Regions from separate parts of the Paenibacillus sp. BR1-192 genome, predicted to be linked through region 1. Evidence: riboswitches for the same ligand, from Rfam matches in the RefSeq annotation. Region 1 holds a riboswitch; the other holds the start of a gene.
What was found. A riboswitch is a leader RNA that binds a small molecule or an ion and turns the genes downstream of it on or off. The one in region 1 is predicted to bind ZMP and ZTP.

Region 1 (7,349 bases):
CTGAACATGGGGCAGCGAGAAGCTCAGATGGTCGGAGACTCTCATGGCCGAGTGAAACCAGCTCTGTTCCGTCACCTTGGCGCTGGGCTTGACCGGAATGGCCGGATGGTTCCGCAGCATGTCGCCCTGATCATTAAACAAAGCGATGGAGACGATGTCATCTCGGCTTCGCATGATCGTATCGAGTTGTTTTGTCACCTGTTCATCGTCCCACTGCCCGTCTGCCAGCATATTTTCCTCGATCGCCCGATACAGCTGCGCCATCCCGTCCACGTAATCCTCGAGATTATAGCTAACCTGGTCCACGATTTGCTGGGCATTCAGGAATACGCTTTGCTCTGCCGATCGCGAGAATTTATTGAAGAGCAGTACGGCTACCACGATCACAATGAGCAGAATGAACGCCGAGAAGGACCACATGATGATGGATTGAATGCTGTGCGCCCGGAATCGCTTAACCCATCGTTGAACAAACGGTAGGACCGAGTATCGCTTCGTATACGTGATTTTCACCGATGCCCTACCCCCTCGCTTGTGCCCGATATTCCTTAGGCGAAACGCCGACCTGCTTCTTGAAGCTGAAGCTGAAATAATTCGGATCGGCAAACCCGACGCGCTCCGCGATTTCGAAAGCCTTCAGGTCGGTGGATCGTAAAAGCTCCTTGGCCGTTTCCATCCGCAGCTGCATTAAGTACTGCACATAGGTCATTTTGAGCTCTTTTTTGAATACGCCGCTAAAATAGCCTGTGCTGATATGCAGGTGCATGCACAGCTTCTGCAGCGATATATCCGGGTCGCCGTAATGCTCCCGCGTGTATTGGAGCGCTTTCTCCACGATGTCTTTATAGGCATGCTGCCTAGAGCTGGAGATTTGCTTGCGGATGGCCAAACTGACATCCTGAAGCCAAGCTTTAGCCTCCTGTAGTCCGGAAAACTTGAAGATCTCGGCATGCAGCTGATACCCCGCTCCAAACATCTCCTCAAGCTCGATCCCGGATTCTTTTGCCGTTCGAAGTATGGCCGTTACGACTTCCAGGAGATAGATCTGAACCTCTTGAATCGTGCAGGATGCTCCGATCAGCTCATCGAATATGTGCGTAATCGCTTCACTTAATTCCTCCGCGGTTCCGAGCTTAAGATTGCGGATCAGCGCTTGCTCCTGCAATTCGTCCAGGCGGACCCCTTCCTGCCTCGGACTCTCCACGTCATCGATGAAGATGACTTTCTCGGCACCGAGAATCAGCCGGTAGTCCAGCGCCAGCAGCGCATCCTGGTAGGAGTGCTTAAGATCGGACAGAGTCCGGACCCTGGAACCCACGCCGATCGTAACCGGCAGCTTCAGATAGTGAAGAATGCTTTTGAGCAAACGATCCAGTGCGACCTGCAGGTCGCCAAACCACGACTCGTCCTCGCAGCCGTCATTCGTAATCAAGAACACGATGCTATCCTGGTATATGAATGCGCTTCCAAAAGAAAGGGGATCCATCAGCTCTTTCGCAATGTTCAGCATGGCGTGCAGCATCAAGTCCATATCGCCGGAATGCCGCAGGGAGCTTGATGGAGCACTCTCCTTATGCTCAGCCGCCGGATATAAAGCCATCACCGCGGCGAGATAACAGGCGCCGTTCAGCGGAAGGCCGTAATTCCGAGTTTTCTCCTCAATGATGGACCGGGGCAGTTTTCGGGTTAACAGCGAAGCCAGGAACGATTCCCGAAGCAAAGGCAGGCTTGTCCGGTAATGCTCCTTCAATTGGCGCACGTCCTCACGCTCCGCCACCTCCATATCGATTTTGTCCTTGATCTTGCCTAATAACTCCATGAAGCTTTCGGCAGAGAACGGCTTGAGCAAATACTCATCCACGCTGAGCGTAATCGCTTGGCGGGCGTAATCAAATTCGTCATAGCCGGTCAAAATCACGATTTTGCACAGCGGCTGATGCTCCCTTAGCCATGAGGCCAGCTGCAGTCCATCCTGAAAGGGCATACTGATATCGGTAATAACGACATCCGGCTCCAACCGCTCCGCAGCCTCCACGGCCTCTCTTCCGTTCTCCGCCGTCCCCTTGATCTCGAATCCGCAGGCTTCCCATTGGATTTCCTGAACGAGGCCTTCTCTCACATCGGCTTCATCATCCACTAACAGCACTTTATACAATGCGACCCCTCCCGTTTCTGTCCTGTTCGGTTGCAAACTGAATCTATAGTGATCTTACCTCGCCGCGCCAAAATTGGGAATCTTCCACATTATGTTTTTTGCAACAAAAAAAAGAACGAATGCACGACTCCAGCGAAACAGCGCTTCCCTGTTCCTGGAGTCATGATTCGTTCCGAAATCGATTGTGCAGCATTCCTTACGCCTGAACGGGTACGGAGACGGGTTTTACCGGCGTGCTCAACCTCTTGATGCTCAGATAGTAAGCGATGCCGAGCGGGATGACGGCGCCCAGCCAAGCCAGCGGATTTGCCAGGCTTGCACCGAGGAAGCCGATCTGCGCGGTCAGGAAGATAGCAGCCAGTACCCGCATGATCAGCTCCATGATGCCCGCCACAGTGGGAATTAAGCTCTGACCAAGCCCCTGAAGCGTGAAGCGGTAGATGAAGAGCAGCGAAAGAAGCAGATAGGTGCTGCCGTTCGATAAGAAATACAGCCTGCTGAGAGACAGCAATTCCTCTTGGCCTTGACCCACAAAAAGGCTGACGGCGGCAGGACCCGCGAATATAACCAGCAGGCCCACGGCGATGCTGAATGATCCCGAGAGCCAAATACACTGCTTAACCCCCAGTTTGATCCGGTCTATGCGATTCGCTCCGAAGTTCTGAGCGGCAAAAGTCGCCATCGTAATCCCGAAGGAACTCATCGGCTGCGTGGCGAGCATATCAATCTTCTGAGCAGCGGTATAAGCCGCAACGGCTGATGCCCCGAGACCGTTTAGCGTGATCTGCAGAATAATGGCTCCGATGGCGATAATGGAGGCTTGGAAGCCCATCGGAAAACCTACCCACATATGCTGGCGAATAAATTTCCAATCGATGGACCAGTCGGCATTCTTGAATTGAAGGAGCGGGACCTTCTTATGAATGTAGATCAGACAGAGCAGGCAGGAGAACAGCTGCGATACAACCGTGGCAAGTCCGGCTCCGGCGACTCCCATCTTAAATACGAGAATGAATAAGAGGTCGAGCACGATGTTCAGAATGCTTGCAACGACCAGGAAGAGAAGCGGCGTCCGGCTGTCGCCGAGAGCGCGGAGCAGGTTAGCCAGCAAATTAAACAGAACGGCCGCGCCGACGCCCCAGTTAATGACGATCAGATACGAATACGCATCATCCAAAATTTCGGCAGGGGTGTTCATCATGACGAGGACGGGTCTCGTAAATATAACGCTCACGATGGTGAGGAATACCGTGAACACCAGACTGATCCATATACTCGTTCCCACGCTTTTGCGGACGCCTGCGATATCCTTAGCTCCAAAACGCTGTGCCGTTATGATAGACAAGCCAGCCGTCAAGCCTTGGGCAAAGCCGATGACAAAAAACAAAATGCTGCCTGTCGAGCCAACGGCTGCAAGTGCGTTCACGCCAATGGTACGTCCCACGATAAGGGTGTCCGCCATGTTGTAAAATTGTTGAAAAATATTACCGATCAAAAGCGGGATGGTAAACATGATAATCAGCTTGATCGGACTTCCTTGCGTCATGTCTCTCATGTAGATTCTCCTATGCCGTCAATAAACGTTCCTCTAGAGATTTATTTGAAATATTATGCTTCAAGCAGCGCTTATCGCATCGAATGGAAACATTATAATGGGTGAGGGTCGTTTGTATTCTTGTGTATCTTATCATGAAAGAACATAAATTTCTCCTATTTATTCCCGAAATCAAAACTAAAAGCAAGTACTCGTCATTCGAAGAGTCTGTACCCGATTTGGATCCCTGATTTCTCTATAACTGAAAAGGCCAACCGGTCATTTCGGTTGGCCTTTTCAACATGATGACATGTGATATCCCTATGGAATTCCGATGTTTATGCCTCTTCGACGGCAAGCTTATCCAAGGCCAGCTTCGCACGTGACCGCGCTTCTTCGACATCGCCGGCGGTTGACAGCGCGACTGCTACTCGTCTTCCGACCTTGGTTACCGGTTTGCCGAACATGCGAAGCTGCGTATTCGGAACGGCCAGCGCTTGATCGGCGCCTGTAATCGTATAGTCTTCCAGCTCTCGGCCGGCTTTCAGGGGGCGGCTGGCTCCCGGCGTGATCAATTCGATCTCTGGTATCGGAAACCCGAGAATGGCACGGACATGAAGCGCAAATTCGGATAGATTTTGCGTGACCAGCGTAACCAGCCCAGTATCATGCGGACGCGGGGATACCTCGCTGAAGTACACCTTATCCTCGGCCAAAAATAATTCAACGCCGAACAAGCCGTATCCGCCAAGCTCGTCGGTAATCTTCCGCGCAATATATTTAGCTTCCTCGATTTGCGCTTCAGACATATCGTGCGGCTGCCACGATTCGATATAATCTCCGCTTTCCTGAATATGCCCGATCGGCGCACAGAAGCTTGTTCCATTGACGGAGCGGACGGTCAGAAGCGTGATCTCCGACTGGAATGTAATGAATTCCTCAATGATCACTCTTCCGTTCTGCACGCGGCCGCCTTCCATGGCGACGTTCCAGCAGGACTCGATATCCCCTTCCGAACGGCACACGCTTTGGCCTTTGCCGGAGGAGCTCATCAGCGGTTTGATCACGCACGGAAAACCCATGTCCAGGACAGCCTGCTTGAATTCCTCATAAGTATCGGCAAATCGATAGTCCGCAGTCGGCAGCCCCAACTCCTCTGATGCCAACCGGCGGATCCCTTCACGGTCCATCGTAAGCTTTGCGGCTCGGGCGGTAGGAATCACCCGATACCCCTCATCCTCCAGCTTCACCAGCTCCGAAGTAGCCAGCGCTTCAATCTCCGGTACGATCAGATCCGGTTTTTCCAGCTCAATGATTGCGCGCAGCTTCTCGCCGTCCAGCATATCGATCACATGGCTGTGATCGGCAACATGCATGGCAGGAGCATCGGCATAACGATCGACGGCTACGGTGTGGACACCCAATCGTTGTGCTTCAATTATGACTTCTTTCCCTAGTTCTCCAGATCCCAGCAGCAATATTTTTTTCGTTTTGAACATCGTTGTTTTATCCCCTTTTCATAGTTTCAGAGACGATAGAAGCCCAAGAAAATAATAAAGAGGTAAGGGAAATAAACCTCCCTTACCTCTGCCCAGGCGTACGGCCTTTGTCATCCATGTGCTCCCTCATGGTTCCCCATGCTACGCCAGTCACACATAAACCTATACATTGTTACATAAATGATACTGAATCTTTTCGTTAAATGCAATATCAGCCTGCGTCTTTAAGATTTGGACTTCAACATTTCGATCATATCCTGAAGCGAGTGTGACAGCCATTTCTTAGGATGAATGACAATCTGGATGTCCAGTCGAATGTCAGGGTGTTGAAAGGGAAGAATCGCCAGCTCTCCCCTCTTGATTTCCTCCTCTGCTACCATTCTCGGCAATAGCGAGATGCCGGTACCGGACATGATATATCTTTTGATTGCCTCGGGGTTGCCCAATTCCAAACCAATACGGACGGGAGTTCCGCTGGCGCGCAGCACTTTTTCCAGCATGATCCGGTAATTGCATGTATCCTCGGTCATAATCCATTCGGTATCAGCCAGATGCTCCAGCTTGATGACGGGCAATCTACGAAGCGGATGATCCGGATGGGCAATCAAAAGGAGGGGCTCTTCCCGGATCGAGATCCAATTCAATGAAGTATCTTCCGGTTTGTTCTCCAGAACAAGCCCGAGATCGTACTCACCCTCTCTTACCTTACTGACGATGCTATCTTCACGATCAGGCTGCAAGCGGATGACGAGATCCTCATGCTTCTGCCTCAGCCGATGAATGACGGCTGGAAGAAAATAAGCGGCAAGCGAGTCGATCGTTCCAATCGATAAGTTGCCCCCGCCTTGTTTCGTCAGCTTTTCCTTAGACTGCTGGAACAGATCCAGCATTTGGACAGCATACTTGAACAGCTCCTCCCCTGACTTCGTCAGGCGCAGGCCTCTGCCATACCGTTCAAACAGCTTGACGCCGTATTCCTTCTCCAGCTTCTGAATCTGGGTGGTAACGCTGGATTGTGCATAACCTAATTCGTCAGCGGCTTTAGTAAAGCTCTTTCGGACAGCAACCTCCCTGAAGGTTTGCAGATAGATCAGTTCCATCGCTCTCTCCTTATCAATAATATTGATAATAGCTATCTATTATTATAGATAACACCGATTCCATTTCCTATGGTAAAGTAAAGCCACAATTCATGAAATGGAGGAAAGATCATGTTGAGTCCGCAAGAATTGAGAGGTATTTATGTTCCGGTGGTCACTCCCTTTTCACATGAATACGCATTGGATATTCCGTCTTATCATCGTTATTTGAAGAATTTGTTATCCCATGACATTCAAGGATTGGTCATCAACGGAACGACCGGAGAAGCGCCGACGGTAACTTGGGAAGAAGTGGTTCAGGTGGTGGAGGAAACGCGAAGAGGTTTGGACGGGCGGCTATTGCCGGTCATTATTGGTACGGGTACCAACGATACGTTCTCCAGCATGAAGCGGACGGAATGGGCAGGACATATCGGGGCAGACGCGGTATTGGTGGTCACGCCGTATTACAGCCGCCCTTCGATTGAGGGCATTATACAACATTTCCGCAAAGTCGCGGAGGTGGGAATACCGGTTATATTGTACGAAGTTCCTTCGCGCACTGGAATTTCCTTACCGGTCGATGCCATTCGAAGAATCATGGAGATCCCCGGTGTCATCGGAATGAAGGACAGCACTGCGAGTACGGAGCTTATGAGAAGCTTGTCTCCATACGATACGAAGCCTGTTCTATGCGGGGACGATGTCCGCTTTCATGAGATGCTGCGTCATGGTGCATCCGGGGGCATTTTGGCGTCGGCCAATGTGAATACCGAGGCTTTTATTCGTGTGTATCAATTAGCTGCCCAAGGGGATTATTCTCGTTCCGAAAAGGAGTTTGAAGTGCTGCTTCCCGTTATTCATCAGTTGTTCGCAGAATCCAATCCCGCTCCGCTAAAATGGCTGCTTGCCAAGCAAGGCCTTATCTCATCCGACACCCTGCGCCTGCCGATGGGCACCATTACGGATGAGCTCAAGCTATCCTTGGATCAAGCACTCAAAAACTGAGAAACTTTAAATCGTGGACGTAATAGATTTCTCCTCAAGAGTGGCGGGGCGCATACGCTGCCTTGCCTTTCTTG
Region 2 (7,349 bases), 2.4 Mb from region 1:
GCTGGCTCTGATCAGCGCCGCCGGTTGTCCGCTTGCCGCACCGAGCGCGAATCGCTCCGGCCGGCCAAGCCCGACGCTGGCCAGCCATGTGCTGGAGGATCTGGCGGGGGCGATCGACGGCGTGCTCGACGGCGGCCCGGCCGGGGTGGGCGTCGAGTCGACGGTGGTGCAGGTCGGCGAAGACGGTGCCGTCACGGTGCTCCGCCCGGGCGGCGTCACGCTCGAGCAGCTTGCCGCGGTGGCGGCAAGCGTGCGCCAGGACCCGGCGCTGCAGCGCGCTGCCGGGGAGGCGGAGAGCCCGGCGCCGCGCTCGCCGGGCATGAAGTACACGCACTACGCACCGAAGGGTGCGATGTGCGTGGTGCAGGGCCCGCGTGCCGACGCGGTGTCGGCACGCATCGCGGCCGAGCTCGAGGCGGCGGCCCGGCGCGGGGAGGTGACCGGCGTGCTGTCGTTCGACGAGCACATCGGTCGCTACCGCGCGGACGTTGCCGTCTCGCTCGGCAGCCTGGCCGAGCCGGAGGAAGCGGCCCGCCGGCTGTACGCCGGCCTGCGCCGCTTCGATGAAGAAGGCGCGACTTTCATCCTGGCCGAAGCGTGCCCGGAGCAGGGGCTTGGCGCAGCCGTCATGAACCGGCTGCTGAAGGCCGCGGGACATCACATCGTCCACGTCCATGAAGAGGTCGATTGAACGGTTTTAGCATGATTTCCCCCTTGTCCGCATATGGTGTACAAGACCATGGGACTTGGGGGAATGGGGATGTTGGAGGCGTCTGTCCAATCGGGACAGCTTGCGGCGATTCTGCTGATGGCGGTTGCACTCGGGCTAGACGCATTTTCGCTTGGCATCGGAGTCGGAATGAGAGGCGGCATGCGCTTAGGCCATATGCTGGGCATCAGCTTCATGATCGCAATGTTTCACATGCTTATGCCGCTGGCAGGCTTGTTTGCCGGCCGCTATGTAGGCATGCTGCTGGGGCACGTCACAGGGTTTGCAGCAGGCGGGCTACTCCTCCTGCTGGGCGGGCATATGCTGTATAATGCTTGGCGGGGCGGGGAAGGTCAGCGCATTCATCCTACCGCGTTCTTGGGCATGCTGCTGTTTTCGCTCAGCGTCAGCATCGACTCCTTCTCGGTAGGCGTTTCGCTTGGGATGTTCGTGGATGATGTGCTGCTGATCGTGATCTCCTTCGGTGTCGTGGGCGGTTTGCTATCCATTCTCGGCCTGCTGCTCGGCCGTCAGGTGAGCAACAAGCTGGGGGAGTACGGCGAGATGCTGGGCGGACTGATTTTGATCATCTTTGGCGTGATGTTTATCTTTTGATGCAATATTTGTTACAATAATCCCAAAACAACCTACAACGGGAGGTACGGGACCGTGAAAAATATATTGTTTGTCTGCACGGGGAATACCTGCCGCAGCCCGATGGCGGAAGGGATGCTGCGCAAGCTCGCCAAACAGCGGGGCATTCCCCTGGAAACGCAATCCGCCGGCGTCTCGGCCGTGGACGGCATGCCGGTATCCCGTCATGCGGAATCGATACTGCGGGACCAGGATATTCAAGATCGTTTGGTATCTAAGCCGCTGACCGCGAATCTGGTGGAATGGGCAGACCTGATTCTGACGCTGACCCAGTCGCATAAGCAGTATGCGATTCGGCAGTTCCCGCATGCGGCCGACAAGATGCACACGCTGAAGGAGTTTGTGGAGGATGACCGGCGGGTGCTGGATGATCTGCGGGAGCAGGACAGCCTGTACGCGACGCTTGAGCTGGCCAGATCGCTGGGCCGCGATGTCAGCGACCGCGACCGGGAGCGTCTGATCGAGCTGCGCCAGCGCATTCCGAGCTTCGATATCTCCGATCCTTTCGGCGGCTCGCGGGAGGAATACGAGGCGACGGCGGCGGAGATTCGGACGGCGCTCTTCCGCCTGCTGGACAAGCTGGAAGCGGATCAGCATAAATAGGATCGGGTTCCACGGAAACGAAGAGTGAATCTGGATCCGGGCTCAATCTGGCTAAAAAAGCCGCTTGCCTTTCGCAGGGTATTGCTTTAAGATGAAGGTGAAAAACATGAATCCGATGTAACTGGCGACGAAGTGGATGAAACCACGATGGAGCATCGGAATATACGGCCGGTCGCCTGGGCAAAGAGCATTTGGAGCACAATACGTGCGCCGACTGCTCTTTTTTCGTCTTTTGCGTGGAGTTTGGGTTATAATGAAACAAGCTAAAACGCAAAAGCGAACATTCGAGGGGGTTTTTCATAGATGAAAATTGCATTGGGTACCGATCATGCCGGCATTCGTCTGAAAGAGGAGATCGTGGAGGTCATTCGGGGTCTTGGACACGAGGTGGAGGATCTTGGCTGCGGCTGTTCCGATTCCGTGGATTATCCCGATTACGCGCTTCCGGTGTGCGAGAAGGTGGTCTCGGGTGAAGCGGATCGGGGCATTCTGATCTGCGGAACGGGAATCGGCATGAGCATTGCCGCCAACAAGGTGCCGGGCATCCGTTGCGCGCTGACGCATGATGTATTTTCGGCCAAAGCCACGCGTGAGCATAATGACAGCAACGTGATTGCGCTGGGCGAGCGCGTCGTCGGCCCCGGGCTTGCTGCCGAGATCGTCAGCGCATGGCTGACAACGGATTTCAGCCAGGGCGAACGCCATGTCGGCCGCGTGAACAAGATCAAGGCCATCGAGGAGCGTTACCTGAAGAGCGAATCGCGATAGGTCAACGCGTAAAGCTGCTGCGGTTATTGCGTATGGAATGAAGCATCTTCTGTGAAAAAAATCATCGGGAGGACTGTGACATGACGGATATCCCCAAGGTTTCCTTGAGCGAACAGACGGCGCGGATCGTCCGCGAGCTGGCCGAAGCGGCAGCCTTAGGACCGGGCAAGGTGCTGGTCATCGGAGCCAGCACCAGTGAAGTGGTCGGACGCCGGATCGGCACGGGCGGCGCTCTTGAAACGGCGCAGCAGCTTCTTCAGGGCATTGCCGAGGTTCAAGCGGAATTCAGCTTCGCTGTAGCCTATCAATGCTGTGAGCATTTGAACCGGGCGCTAGTCATGGAGCGGGGGCTGCTTGAAGAGCTGCGCCTGACGGAAGTGGCGGCTGTACCGATTCCGGGGGCGGGAGGCTCCATGGCCTCGGCGGCGTATCGGAGTATGAAGGAGCCCTGCCTTGCGGAATCCATTGAGGCCCATGCGGGTGTCGATATCGGCGAGACGCTGATCGGCATGCATTTGCGAAGAGTGGCGGTTCCGTTCAGGCCGAGCGAGCGTTATGTCGGCGATGCGCGCGTAACGGCGGCTTACACCCGGCCGAAGCTGATCGGCGGAGAACGTGCCGTGTACCGGCTTGAGCAGCGGGATGATTCCACGCTGTGCGATTGATTCGAATGAGAGCCCGCTTTAGTCATTAGGTAAACTTGTAGTCTTGACTTGGCAAGAGAAAATAACGATTGATTATGGGAGGATATGAACATGATGGAACATTTGCGGAAGAATGACCCGGCTGTATTGGAAGCGATGGATTTGGAACTGAAGCGTCAACGCAGCAACATTGAGCTGATTGCCTCCGAGAACATCGTCAGCGAAGCGGTTATGGAAGCCATGGGGACGGTACTGACGAATAAATATGCGGAAGGCTACCCTGGCAAGCGTTATTACGGCGGCTGTGAGCGAGTGGATATCGTGGAGGATATCGCCCGTGACCGCGCGAAGGAATTGTTCGGTGCCGAGCATGCCAACGTTCAGCCGCACTCCGGCGCCCAAGCGAACATGGCGGTGTATTTGGCTGCGCTCAAGCCTGGAGATACCGTGCTCGGCATGAACCTGGCCCACGGCGGCCATTTGACTCACGGAAGCCCGGTTAACGCGTCCGGCCTTCTGTACAATTTCGTTGCGTACGGCGTGCAGGAAGACACGTTCCTTATCGATTACGACGAAGTCCGCAAAGCGGCTTTCAAACACCGTCCTCGTCTGATCGTGGCGGGTGCAAGTGCATATCCTCGCATCATTGATTTCGAGAAGCTTGCTGCCATCGCGAACGACGTAGGCGCATTGTTCATGGTCGATATGGCTCATATTGCGGGTCTTGTTGCCGCGGGTCTTCACCCGAATCCGGTTCCGCATGCCCATTTCGTAACCACCACGACGCACAAGACCCTTCGCGGACCTCGCGGCGGCATGATTCTGTGCAAGAAGGCATGGGCACAGGCGATCGACAAAGCGGTGTTCCCAGGCTCCCAGGGCGGACCGCTCATGCATGTCATTGCTTCCAAGGCCGTTGCGCTTGGCGAAGCATTGGATCCGTCCTTCAAGACGTATGCAGAGAACGTCGTGAAGAACGCGAAAGTGCTGGCTGACACCCTGATCGAGGAAGGCCTGAACATCGTTTCCGGCGGAACCGATAACCATCTGATGCTGGTCGATACCCGCAATCTGGACATCACCGGCAAAGACGCAGAGAAGGTGCTGGATTCCATCGGGATTACCGTCAACAAGAACGCCATCCCGTTTGATCCGACGAGCCCGTTCGTCACGAGCGGTATCCGTATCGGTACGCCGGCAGTAACCTCCCGCGGCATGGATGAGCAGGCGATGGTGAAAATCGCGAAGATTATTGCCATGACCTTGAAGCAGCCTAAAGACGAAGCAACGCTGGAAAAAGCGGGCCGTTTGGTGGCTGAGCTTACGGATCAATATCCTCTTTATGCCGAAATGAAATATTAATCACAGTTTCGTCAGCATAAGAGGCCTATGATAAGAGGACCCCACCTGAAGGTGGGGTCCTCTTTTAGGAGCTGTCACATTCTGGCCAGATTGCTATGCTCGCATGCTCCCGGTCGGGTCGCTTGGCGGTGAGGATCAATATAGGCGAAAATGGAAAACCTAGGTGCAGGGCTGACGAAGATCCGGTTATAAGGTCAAAACTCACGGAAATAAACATGACTCGTGCAGGTGTCAATTGACTAGAGGGAATGATATAATAGACAGGATTTATGGAGCTCACAAGTATTTACGCCCATATTGAAATAACATTTGCATTCAAACCGGAGGGACCAGACATGGGAAAATTGGTGATTTGTGATCACCCGTTGATTCAACACAAACTTACATTTATACGCGATATGCGGACTAACACAAAAGACTTTCGCGAATTGGTAGACGAAGTCGCGACTTTGATGGCTTATGAAATTACGCGGGAGGTTCCTCTTGAATCGATATCTGTTCAGACGCCGGTAGCCGAAACCCAAGGGAAAGTCATTTCCGGCCGGATGCTCGGCCTCGTGCCCATCCTGCGTGCGGGTCTTGGCATGCTGGACGGCGTGGTCAAGCTGCTTCCCGCTGCCAAGGTAGGGCATGTCGGATTGTTCCGCGACCCGGAAACGCTTCAGCCCGTGGAATATTATACGAAGCTTCCAACCGACGTGACGGAGCGGGAATTGATCGTCATCGATCCGATGCTGGCGACGGGCGGATCGGCCATCGCTGCGATCGACGTGCTGAAGAAGCGCGGCTGCACCCAGATCAAGATGATGAATCTCGTAGCTGCGCCGGAAGGCGTAAAGGCCGTGCATGACGTCCATCCGGACGTGGATATTTACGTTGCTGCTCTGGATGAAGGGCTCAACGACCATGGCTACATCGTACCGGGCCTGGGTGATGCAGGAGATCGGCTGTACGGCACGAAATAAGAGCCGAGCCAGTCATTCTTACGACTTGAATTGAAAAAACAAGCATGCAAAGAGGGGTAATTTCAAACATGTCAAAAGTGAAAGTGATGACGATATTTGGGGTCCGCCCCGAAGCGATCAAGATGGCGCCGCTTATTCTGGAACTTCAGCGCCATCCGGAGCATATCGAATCGGTGGTTTGTGTAACTGCGCAGCATCGGCAAATGCTGGATCAGGTGCTTGACGTGTTCAAGATTGTTCCGGACTACGACTTGGACGTGATGAAAGACCGTCAGACGCTGAATGAGATCACCGTACGCGTTCTGGAGGGGCTTGAGCCTGTCCTGCGCGAGGCCAAGCCGGACATCGTGCTGGTGCACGGCGACACGCTGACAACGTTCCTGGCCAGCTATGCAGCCTTCCTGCAGCAGATTCAGGTCGGCCATGTAGAGGCCGGTCTTCGCACATGGAACAAGCTGAATCCTTATCCTGAAGAAATGAACCGTCAGCTGACCGGCGTGCTGGCCGATCTGCACTTTGCGCCGACGGACTGGTCTGCCGAGAATCTCCGCAAGGAGAACAAGCCGGAATCCCGCATTTACGTGACGGGCAACACCGCTACGGACGTGTTCCAGTATACGGTTCGGGAAGGATATACCCACCCGGTTCTGGATTGGGCACAGGGCAAGCGCCTGATCCTGATGACGGCGCACCGCCGCGAATCCCAAGGGGAGCCGCACCGTCAGATTTTTGAAGCGGTGAAGCGCATTGCCGACGAGTTCGAGGATATCGCCATCGTCTACCCTGTGCATCCGAGCCCTGCCGTCAAAGAGCCGGCTCACCGCATTTTGGGGAACCACCCGCGCATCAAGCTGATTGAACCGCTGGATGTCGTGGATATGAACAATATTTACACCCGTACGCATTTCATCATTACGGATTCGGGCGGCATGCAAGAGGAGGCTCCGTCCTTCGGCGTGCCGACGCTGGTGCTTCGGGACACGACGGAACGTCCGGAGGGCATTGAAGCCGGCACCCTGGAGCTGGTAGGCACCCAGGAAGAGAATGTGTACGAACGCATTAAGGCTCTGCTGACCGATCAGGAGCTCTACGACAAGATGAGCAAAGCCGCTAATCCTTACGGGGATGGACAAGCTTCCCAGCGAATTGTCAATGCGATTTTGCACCATTTTGGCATTCGAAAAGAGCGTCCTGAGGAATTTCACAGAATGTTCACAAAGGCATAGTTTACCGTATTCTGATTGGCAAGGGGACAGCATACAGTTGAACTGTACGGTTGCCGCGGCGTTTTGCGCAATTCAGACTGCTCAAAACGCCGATTTTACACGGGAAATCCATCAAATCGATTCATTGACAAACTCTTGTTATATTCAGTAAAATGAGTTGGGATTAGAGGTTCATATGAAAAATCCGAAAAGTCAAGATAACCCTTGGTTGATAGCGCTATACATTAGCGGGGCGGGCGGTTTGCTTGCCGCTTACATTCTCATCGGTTTTTTTACCGGGCGATGGCTCATGAATCAGTTGGACGGGCCCAGAGTGTGGCTTGCCATTGGTACGCTTTCGGGGCTCTTTGTAGGGATTTTGAATATCGCTCTTCTCATTAAAAAGTTTTTGGGGGCGCAGGCGTGAATGATTTGACTT

Region 2: linked by a shared signal. The riboswitch ahead of rpiB (ribose 5-phosphate isomerase B) and the one ahead of purT (phosphoribosylglycinamide formyltransferase 2) in region 1 are both predicted to bind ZMP and ZTP.

What each region holds. Positions count from the first base shown of each region.
Region 1 covers NZ_CP120718.1:4,277,105-4,284,453, forward strand. Annotated here, with positions in the region: gene P0X86_RS18930 (cache domain-containing sensor histidine kinase) at 1-513, opposite strand, end outside; gene P0X86_RS18935 (response regulator) at 521-2,155, opposite strand; gene P0X86_RS18940 (MATE family efflux transporter) at 2,352-3,710, opposite strand; gene purT (phosphoribosylglycinamide formyltransferase 2) at 4,028-5,188, opposite strand; ZMP/ZTP riboswitch at 5,272-5,352, opposite strand; gene P0X86_RS18950 (LysR family transcriptional regulator) at 5,413-6,288, opposite strand; gene dapA (4-hydroxy-tetrahydrodipicolinate synthase) at 6,400-7,275, shown strand.
Region 2 covers NZ_CP120718.1:6,635,628-6,642,976, reverse strand. Annotated here, with positions in the region: gene P0X86_RS30570 (L-threonylcarbamoyladenylate synthase) at 1-691, shown strand, start outside; gene P0X86_RS30565 (manganese efflux pump MntP) at 761-1,324, shown strand; gene P0X86_RS30560 (low molecular weight protein arginine phosphatase) at 1,379-1,966, shown strand; ZMP/ZTP riboswitch at 2,074-2,155, shown strand; gene rpiB (ribose 5-phosphate isomerase B) at 2,270-2,734, shown strand; gene P0X86_RS30550 (TIGR01440 family protein) at 2,815-3,399, shown strand; gene P0X86_RS30545 (serine hydroxymethyltransferase) at 3,490-4,740, shown strand; gene upp (uracil phosphoribosyltransferase) at 5,076-5,705, shown strand; gene wecB (non-hydrolyzing UDP-N-acetylglucosamine 2-epimerase) at 5,774-6,931, shown strand; gene P0X86_RS30530 (AtpZ/AtpI family protein) at 7,107-7,337, shown strand; gene P0X86_RS30525 (ATP synthase subunit I) at 7,334-7,349, shown strand, end outside.